Regions from separate parts of the Halomonas sp. DP8Y7-3 genome, predicted to be linked through region 2. Evidence: predicted binding sites of a transcription regulator. Region 2 holds the regulator's gene; each other region holds the start of a gene.
The links. Region 2 encodes FNR, which switches genes on or off when oxygen is low (the NO sensors DNR and NnrR bind a similar motif). Its sites were predicted from a motif close to TTGATNTANATCAA; they were not measured.

Region 1 (3,277 bases), on a different contig from region 2:
GAGCGACAGACCATGCTGGTGGTGACCCACGAGATGGCATTCGCGAGGGACGTGGCCGATCGTGTGGTGTTCATGGAAGGTGGGCGCATTATCGAGCAGGGGCCACCCTCGGTGCTGTTTACATCGCCCCAGGATCCGCGGACCCGCGATTTTCTACGCAAGGTGCTGCCTGCGGATGACGCACTCTCGCCCGGCTAGGGCGGGCCGGTCCATTGGCTTCAGAGCCCCAACCTTATTCATTTTTAACGACAGGGAGGCTGCATGCCGACCGAACCCACTGTACATGATGATCTTGCCGCAGCCCTGAGGGAGCTTCAGGCCACCATGAAAGCCGCCAACATGTGGCGCATGGACAAGCCTGAGCCGGCGGCATTCAACAGTCAGCAGCCGTTTTGTATCGACACCATGTCACTGCCCCAATGGCTGCGCTTTGTGTTCATTGCACGCCTTGAGGTGCTGGTAGATCAACAGGCAGCGCTGCCCGCCAGCTGTGATGTCGCTCCTGCGGTAGATGCCTATCTGATTCAGGAAGGGGCCAGCGCTCAGGATCGCGTGTTGCTGCGCAAGGTGGTGGAAGACATTGACCGTTTGATCACCGACAACTGAGACCGCACCAGCCTCGGCAGAGCGCGTATCGCCGGTGCGCACCGTGATGCGGATACTGTTCTAGATAGTGTTCTAGATAGCGTTTTAGGTAGTGGTCTAGAGAGTGTCCAGTAGGTCAGCCGACGCTGTCATGAACACTCATGCGTAGATGATGAGGAGCGAAACGTGCCCTGGTACTTTGCCTACGGCAGTAACATGAACCTGGCACGGGTCGAGGCCCGTATCGGAGACACGCGACGCGTGTTGCCTGCGACCCTTGAGGGATACGCCCTGCGTTTCAACAAGGCCTCGAAAGTACCGGGAATCGCCCACGCCAATGTGGTGCCCGCCGCTGGCGAGCGCGTAGAAGGGGCTCTGTTCGAGCTGATGGTGCCTGAGCAGATCGCGTCCATGGATCCCTTCGAAGGCTATCCCCAGGAATACACGCGCCAGCGCTTGCCACTGCAGACTGCCGAGGGGGTGATCGATGCCTGGGTGTATATCGCCAGCGCCGAGCGCCAGGGGGAGGGGCTCAAGCCCGCCCGCGAGTACCTCGAGCACCTGCTGGCCGGTCGTGACTTCCTGAGCGAAGGCTACCACCAGGCGCTGGCAGCGGTGGAGGCCGTCGAGCACCTCGATGATGCCACCCTGGGGAGGTTGGGACTTTCTCGCCACCATCCCCGCTAGAGCCGCTGCCTCGCTCGAGCCTCACTCAGGCTCAGCCACTGGCATTGACAGCACAGCGCCCGCGCCTGCCTGGCAGGAGCGGGCGCTGCATGTATGCGGACGTGCTCTGGATCAGAAGCGGTAGCTGATGCCGGCCATGATCACGTAGGGGTCCACCTCGATCTCGCCGATATCCTCGCCATTGAGGTCGACGTCGCTGTCGATGTCCAGGTACCACACCGCCATGTTGGCCGCCCAGTGATCGTCGATCAGCAGGTCCAGGCCCGCCTGGCCAGCCCAGCCCCAGGACTCTTCCAGGTCCAGGTCAGCACCCTGGAGGTCGATGTCTTCATCAGAGAAGTGGGTGTAGTTGACGCCGATGCCAGCATAGGGCTGGACACGGGAAGCGGTGCCACCGAAGGGATAGTATTGCACGGTCAGGGTCGGCGGCAGATGCTCGACGCTTGCGCCAATATCGGTGCCACCCACGTTCAGGTCCACGTCGTGTTCGAAGGGCTCGGCGGCCAGCAGTTCGACGCCAAACTTGTCGTGGAAGCGGTAGCCGAGGGTGAAGGCAAAACCGTTGTCGTCATGGACATCGGTATCCATGGTGCCGCCCATCAAGGAACCGTTGTCGGAGTCAGGCTTGACCTTGGCCACACCGACGCGGGTATAGAAGTCGCCCTTGCCATAGTCGGCAAGCGCTTGTGTGCTGACGAGGGCAGCGGAGCCAAGGGTGGCAATCAGTGCGGTAGTGACCAGGGGATGGCGCATGCAGTTCTCCTTGCGTACTGGCGAATGGGCGGACCCGATGTGAGCCAGTCTATGCTGTAGTGAGAATGCAGTTATTGACCTGCCTCAATACCTCTTTCGGTTCATGCCAATGGATTGGCCAACGAAAACGGCGCCTGGAAAGCCAGGCGCCGTGGTGTCAGCGATCTATGGAAATCAGACGCTGTCTTTCAATTATTTCTGGTTAGAAGCGGTAGGTGACGCCTGCACCGATGGTCATCGGATCGATTTCGGCTTCGCCGACGTCGCTGCCATTCACTTCGATATCGGAGTCGACGTCAGCGTAGCGTGCGTAGGTGCCCACCAGCAGGTTGTCAGTGACGCTCAGGTCAAGACCAACCTGTGCGGCCGCGCCATAGGAGCTATCCAATTCGGCGTTGAAGCTCTCGTCCGAGAAGTGGGTGTAGTTCATGCCCACGCCAACGTAGGGGTGGACGCGGGCGTTTTCGACGCCACCCAGCGGGTAGTAGTTGAGCATCAGGTTGACCGGGGTGCGGTCCACGCTGCCAATGTTGCCGCCGCCGACAGCGATATCATGCTCCATGGCTTCGGAGCCGTTCAGCTCGACGCCGAACTTGTCGTGGAACAGGTAGCCTGCACCATAGGCAAATCCGTTCTCTTCGGAGACATCAATGTCCTGACCAGCGATGTCACCATTGTCTGAAGTGGGATCGGCCTTCTCAAAACCACCGCGCACATAGAAGTCACCAGCCTGGTAGGCCATGGCGGACTGCGCAGCAAAAGCAGTGGTGGCGAGAAGAGCAGCGGTTCCCATCAGTCGTGTCATTTTCATGGTGGACCTCCTTGATGATCCTATGGCTTCGAAAAGTGAAGCTATGTTGTACAGGGCACAGTTTACGAACAGTGTTTCTAAATGTCTTGTAGAAATAAATAATCGGTTCGATAGGGGTAACTAGCGAAAAACTATGGAACTAACGAGCTGGCGCCGTGTCAGTGAGTCAAATCTGTACAACTTTTTTGCACATTTGGGGTGTGTGACGGGCCAAACAGCGGAGTGCCACGAGACAAAAGCTGAGTCCACGGCGCAGGAGCGACGGCCCGAGGGGCAAACGCTAGAGGTCAGAAGGCCAGGTGCCAGAAGGCCAGGGACTAGAAGGCCAGGGGACAGCAGTGAGAAAGCCAACACGGGGCGGTCAATTGCCCTGGATGACGCCTCAGGCGAGCAGGGGATACCTGGGCAACGGCAACGGGTGGTCCACGCGAAACCTCGCTG
Region 2 (3,277 bases):
CGTGACACCTACTCGGTGGTGAAGGAAAAGACCCCCGAGGGCAAGACCACCTGCGCGCTGTGCTCGCGACTGCGCCGAGGGTCGCTGTACGGTTTTGCGGAAGAGATCGGTGCGACCAAGATTGCCCTGGGACACCACCGCGAGGATATTCTCGAGACGCTGTTCCTCAACATGTTCTTCGGAGGAAGTCTCAAGGCCATGCCGCCCAAGCTGCTGTCCGATGATGGCAAGAACATTGTCATCCGGCCGCTGGCGTACTGCCGCGAGGCGGACATCCAGGCCTACAGCGATGCCATGGCCTTTCCGATCATTCCCTGCAATCTCTGCGGTTCGCAGCCCAACCTGCAGCGCCAGGTGGTGAAGGAAATGCTGGCAGAGTGGGAGGCCAAGCACCCTGGGCGCCTGGAGAGCATGTTCAAGGCCGTGACCAACGTGGCACCCTCGCAGCTGGCGGACCGCGAGCTGTTCGACTTTGAAGGGCTGGAGGCCGAGCAGGCGCATCGCCAGGCTCGGCGTATTGATATCGTTGATGCCGACTAAGCTCGCCTGAACACGCCCTGCTGAAGAGCCTCTGCTGAACATGCCTTGCTGAAAAGGCACTGCTGAAGCGTGAAGCGAGCTAGGGCCACATCACGCAGTGGCCCTCTTCAATGTCTGAACGCTCGTCCCGATAAGATAGCAAGAGGCCGCATCCTGGGATGCGGCCTCTTTTGTTGATGGAGCCGGTATATCGTCGCCCTACCTAGGGGGGCTGGGCTTGGGGCGTGGCACGACGTCTATCGGTCGCTGTCGGCCGCAGGCCCTGTCAGCGCCGCGGGATCAGCTGGCGTCGGTGTCAGCCAGGTTCGACAGTGAGGCGAGGTCCAGGATATTGACCTCCCGTCCAGAGACCGCCACCAGGTCCTGCTGTTGAAAGCGCCCCAGAATGCGGCTGACCGTTTCGACGGCAAGTCCCAGGTGGTTGCCGATATCTGCCCGGGACATGGACAGGCGGAAGCTGAACGGCGAGTAGCCGCGACGTCGGAAACGGTCGGACAGACCGAGGAAGAAGCAGGCCAGTCGTTGGTCAGCGGTCTTGCGCGACAGCAGCTGCATCATGCGGCGATCTTCGCGCAGCTCCTTGCTGAGGGTGCGGAACAGTTGCGCGCGTAGTTCCGGCAGCGTCTGGGTCAGGGCGTCAAGGCGATCGAAGGGAATCTCACATACGGTCGTGGTCTCGAGTGCCACCACGCTGCCGGGGTATCTGCCGTCGTCGATGCCATCCAGGCCGACCAGTTCACTGGGCAAGAAGAAGTTGGTCAGCTGCGCTTCGCCACTACCCTCGGTGGTGATCTGCTTGAGACTACCGGAGCGAACCGCGAAGACGCTCGTGAAGCGATCTCCCTGCTCGACCAGCCGAGTGCCCTTCTTGATCGGAGGGTGACGACGGATAATGGAATCGAAGCGCTCGAGGTCAGCGGTCTCCAGCGACAACGGAAGGCACAGGGAACTCAAGCTGCAGGACTCGCAACGAGTCTCATGTAGCATGGGGCGCCGTCGATCTTGGGCCGATGGACTCATTCGCAGCTCCTGTGGGTCTGGGGTTCATGATGAGCAGGGCATGTAGGAAACTGGCTTGCCCTAGCTGCATGCTATTGTCGCTATTCTACACGCAGATATTGGGCCAAAGGTGCATATACCTCTTTTGCCTCAATAATCTGGCGGCGATATGATGGTCGTCAATTTCCTACAATTTGTAGGATATTCCATACAGCTAAACCGACAATCATGCCCGCTGCCATAAATCGAGTGGCAGGGTGTGCCAGCAAACTCTGCAGTTGGCGTGCAGCAATCCCTGTTGTCACTAGTGCCGGTAGCGTTCCCAGGCCAAAGCAGAGCATGAGTAGTGCTCCACGGGCAGGGTCTGCGATGGCCATGCTCCATGCCAGCATGGAATACACCAGGCCACAGGGCAGCCAGCCCCAGATGGCCCCGAGTGCAATCGCCTGAGGTAGCTTGACCACTGGCAACAGGCGACGTCCTGCTGGCTCCAGGTACCTCCACAGGCGCTGGCCCAATGCCTCCAGCCAGCGTAGCCCTTTCCACAGGTTGGCAATGTAAAGCGCCATCGTGATCAGCATCAGGCTGGCAACCACCTGCAGCAGGTCCCGCATGCCCGGTGCCAGCGCCACCACAGAGCCTAGGCTTGCGACCATAGCGCCTGCCAGGCAGTAGCTGAACAGACGCCCCGAGTTGTAGCCGAGTAGTAAAATTCCTACACGAATAGGGTGGCGCATGCTCGGGGGAATGGCAAAGGTCAGGGCACTCATTATACCGCCGCACATGCCGATGCAATGTGCTCCGCCAAGCAGCCCGAAGACAAACGCCGCCATCGCGGGCGGCAGGTCTAGACCTACTGGGTTCATGCGTTCTGCTCAGGATCCAGGGGGTGGCGTGGAATCATGCTCGTCGGCTGCTGCGTCATCGACCGGCGTCTCTCTTGCCGGCTTTCTGGATGGGTTCGGTGTCGGCGGGTCTTCGTCCTCGAACAGGATGCGATAGGCAGGCCCCTCCAGATCGTCGAATTGATCGTTGCGAACCGCCCAGAAAAACGCCCATACCGCCAGACTCAACAGGATCAGCGACAGCGGTATCAACAGATAGAGAATGTTCATTGAGCATGTGCCGCTACGGCAAGACGTGAGGATGATGGCGGCGCCGCGCGTCGCAGGCGAAGGGCATTGCCTATGACCAGCAGCGAGCTGATCGACATGCCGATGGCGGCGAGCCACGGAGGCACGAAGCCCAGCGCGGCGGCGGGCAGCGCGACGACGTTGTAGAGCACTGACCAGGCGAGGTTCTGGCGAATGATGCGGCGCGTCTGGCGTGCGCTATGGATAGCCTGGACGATACGCTCCAGCGGCTCGCCGAGCAAGATCAGGTCGGCGCGAGTGCGGGTCAGGTCACTGGCGCCAGCAACGGCAATGGCGAGGTCCGCCCCGGCCAGAACGGGCACATCGTTGATGCCATCTCCCACCATGGCAACGACCTCTCCCGCTTGCTGACGCTTGCGGACCAATGTGAGCTTGTCCTCGGGACTGGCGTTGCCGTGCCACTGCGCTACCCCCAGCTGATCGGCCAGTGGCTGAACGTTGCCGGGGCGATCGCCGGACAGGATCTCGATCTCGATACCCGCTTCGCGGATAGCCGCAAGGGTCATGGCGGCGTCTGTGCGGGGCTGGTCGTGTAGCTGGAACCAGGCGACAGCCTGCCCCTCGCATGCCAGCAGCAGCCACAG
Region 3 (3,277 bases), on a different contig from region 2:
GAAAGTGAAGTAATGTGTGGAAAAACCTACAGCACATGACCTATATCAATTACTCGAGTGTGAGCAGATTTCTCATCATCTTTGATGTCATCAAAGCCTCACTATAATTTGAATGTAGCATGGAACTTTTCTTGAAATAGATGAAACATGGATTAATGAGTTCGAATGACCGCATTGGTTTAGTTTTCATACCTCGTTCGGGGTATTTGGAAGAAAGTCTGCTGATGTGGCTACCACGATTGAGAAAGTATTCGGCCGGACAATCTACTGGGCTATCAGCGAGTGAGCAGAGAAAAAGCCGGACAGGTAGGGGCTGGAGGCGCCGTGCGAAGGGGGGGTGTCGGTAAAGGAAGGAGTCACTTGTGGCGCAGTGTTCCCGCCTTTTCCAGATGGATTTCACTACCATTCAGCGTGAATCGTCACTATTTTTTCAGCGTCTAGGTGTCGATAAATGACTAAATCGCGACATCAGACTGACCCACCGTGACGGCAATGTGTCTAGCAAAGGGGGTAGATTGGGATAGCGAGGTAATATTTTCAGGATGTGATGCGGGTACCTCGGGAGCGAGAAAAATGTATGATTTTTCTGGAATATTAAGAAATGATTGTGTGGTCAGAAATGCGTGTTTTAGCAAAGTGCTTAAGGAAGCCTCTCTCCTGGGAAACGGATCGACGGGCGTGCCGCCATGGAGCAAATCTCGCTGAAGTATGTCTGGATAGTCGTGGCTCTTGATAAATGGCGCAGAAGCATGTCGTTAGCGTCGCGGGCATAGCAGGGGAGATAGCGCGCCAGGGGGTATGTCACGTGCGTCATGACGTCTCTTTGTGACACCCGACACGGTCATCAGCGGCTTGCGCCGCATGGCTATCCGCCTCGTGCCTCCCGAAAGGCCCATGTGCCAGCAGGCCGTGGGTGATAGCCGCCATTGTGAGGCAGGCATCATGGCGGTGGTGGTCGTCATGTGCTGGCACGAGAGCCCGGCCTGGCTGAGGGTTGCTGGTACTGCAGGACACCGGAAGCTAGAGAGAACGCTTCGCGTGGTGGCCTAGCAGCCTAGAGACCTGGTGTCAGGGCGTCAGTGAGGAGTAGTAGGCGGCAATATCGGCGATGTCTTGATCGGACAGTGCTGCCGCCTGGGGGGCCATGATGGCGGACATGCCGCCGCTGCGCTGGCCGTCGCGGTAGGCCTTCAGCGCGCCTTCCAGGTAGGGCGCATTCTGTCCTGCCAGGTTGGGATAGATGGGGCCAGTGGCCTTGCCATCGGTGCCATGGCAGGCGGCGCAGGCCCCGACCTTGGTTTCACCGGCGGCGGCGTCGCCAGCGGCTTGGGCAGTAAGACTGAACAGGCAGGCGGCGCCAAGCGCGGCCAGGGGGAACCATTTCATGATGAGCGCTCCTCGGGATTGTGTCTGCGGACGGGCAGCGTGGGCAAGGCATGCCACGCCGCTAGCCGAGTCTGTCCGGGGTCGTTGTGTCGGCACGCCAGAGCTGCCGGAAACCCTTGGGACTCTCGAGTATTGGAGCGCTCAGCCACAATACCCTATGACGCTGGTCAACTTTCGCTAGGGAGAGGTAGTCGCTACGCACTATGCTTGATGGGGATCAAGGGAATCAGACAGGCATCATTGCGGTGGCGGCCGTCACGCGCTAGCACCAGAGACCGACCTGCTTGAGGGTGACGTCCTGGTACTGATTTGATGCAGATCATGTCTGGCTTCGTCTATCGGAGCCAAGCCGAGATGACGTGAGACAATGCCGACAGATGCCGCCGTCGGGCGGTCGTGTCACGAGAGGCCTTGTCGATGTCATCCGATGTATTGCCGTTTCAGCGCAGCCTGGTCGAAAAGTATGATCGCCCCGGCCCGCGCTACACTTCCTACCCCACCGCGCCGAATTTCCATGAGGGCTTCGGCGTCGATGACTATCGACAGGCGGTACAACGCAGCCAGCAAGGAGAGCCAAAGCCGCTGTCGGTGTACGTGCACGTGCCCTTCTGCGAGAGCCTTTGCTACTACTGCGCCTGCTCCAAGATCATTACCCACAATCGCGAGCGTGCCGCCGAGTATCTGAACCTGCTCAAGCGCGAGATCGCCCTGCAGGCCGAACTGTTCGATAACGACCGCGAATTGACTCAGCTGCACCTGGGCGGAGGCACCCCCACCTTTCTGACCAACGCTCAGTTGGCCGGGCTGATCGACAGCCTGGCGCAACACTTTTCCTTCGCCCCAGTGTCCCGTCGTGAATTTTCGCTGGAAGTGGACCCGCGCACGGTAACGCCCCAGCAGATACATGAATTGCGGGCCATGGGCTTCAATCGGTTGAGCTTCGGCATTCAGGACTTCGACCCCCTGGTACAGAAGGCGGTGAATCGGCTGCAGAGCGAGGCCCAGGTAGCGGCGCTGATGGATGCCGCCCGGGAGGCGGGCTTCGCCTCGGTGTCGGTGGATCTGATCTACGGGCTGCCGCTGCAGACCCGCGACAGCTTCGATACCACGCTGGCCAAGGTGGTGGCGCTCAGGCCCGATCGTATCGCCGCCTACAGCTACGCCCACCTGCCATCGCTGTTCAAGGCGCAGCGGCTGATCCGTGACGAGGACATGCCGCCGCCTGGGCGTAAACTAGAACTGCTCGAGCTGACCATCGAGCGGCTGACCCAGGCGGGCTACGTCTATATCGGCATGGATCACTTTGCCTTGCCCGAGGATGAGCTCAGCCTGGCCCGTGAGAATGGCACCCTGCAGCGCAATTTCCAGGGCTACTCGACCCATGCCCAGTGCGACATGATTGGCCTGGGGGTGACATCCATCGGCAAGGTGGGCGATGCCTACAGCCAGAACGTCAAGACCACCGCCGAATACGCCGAGCACCTTGAGGCCGGGCGGCTGCCGGTGCTGCGTGGGTACCGCTTGACCGCGGAGGACCAGCTGCGCGCAGAGCTGATTGCTGCCCTGATGTGCCACGGCGAGGTGCGCTTTGCCGAGTTTGAAGATCGTCATGGTATCCACTTTCAGCAGCACTTCGCGGCGGCGCTGAACCAGCTGGAAGAGATGCGCGAAGACGACTTGATCGAGATCAAGCAGGACGCACTCAGGGTGCGCCCGGCAGGCCGGCTGATGATGCGCAATCTGGCCATGGCCTTCGATGCCTACCTGGTGGCGGAAAGTGGGCGCTTCTCCCGCACCGTCTAGGATGCGCCGGACGGTTGGCGTCCCCGCCAGGTCCTCGCCGGTCCCGGCGTGACCGTTTATGCGCCAAAGGCAATTTAAAAACCGGGCC

Region 1: the regulator FNR is predicted to act here: its motif matches at 2,100-2,113, upstream of KUV86_RS19525 (OmpW/AlkL family protein).
Region 3: the regulator FNR is predicted to act here: its motif matches at 1,696-1,709, upstream of hemN (oxygen-independent coproporphyrinogen III oxidase).

Annotation. Positions count from the first base shown of each region.
Region 1 is NZ_JAHVIO010000019.1:426,068-429,344, reverse strand. Features, by position in the region: gene KUV86_RS19540 (amino acid ABC transporter ATP-binding protein) at 1-198, shown strand, start outside; gene KUV86_RS19535 (YqcC family protein) at 262-606, shown strand; gene KUV86_RS19530 (gamma-glutamylcyclotransferase family protein) at 772-1,272, shown strand; gene KUV86_RS19525 (OmpW/AlkL family protein) at 1,384-2,025, opposite strand; gene KUV86_RS19520 (OmpW/AlkL family protein) at 2,228-2,836, opposite strand.
Region 2 is NZ_JAHVIO010000009.1:265,728-269,004, forward strand. Features, by position in the region: gene ttcA (tRNA 2-thiocytidine(32) synthetase TtcA) at 1-540, shown strand, start outside; gene fnr (fumarate/nitrate reduction transcriptional regulator Fnr) at 820-1,560, opposite strand; gene KUV86_RS10905 (sulfite exporter TauE/SafE family protein) at 1,719-2,405, opposite strand; gene ccoS (cbb3-type cytochrome oxidase assembly protein CcoS) at 2,415-2,654, opposite strand; gene KUV86_RS10915 (heavy metal translocating P-type ATPase) at 2,651-3,277, opposite strand, start outside.
Region 3 is NZ_JAHVIO010000004.1:153,774-157,050, reverse strand. Features, by position in the region: gene KUV86_RS05905 (c-type cytochrome) at 1,069-1,386, opposite strand; gene hemN (oxygen-independent coproporphyrinogen III oxidase) at 1,804-3,189, shown strand.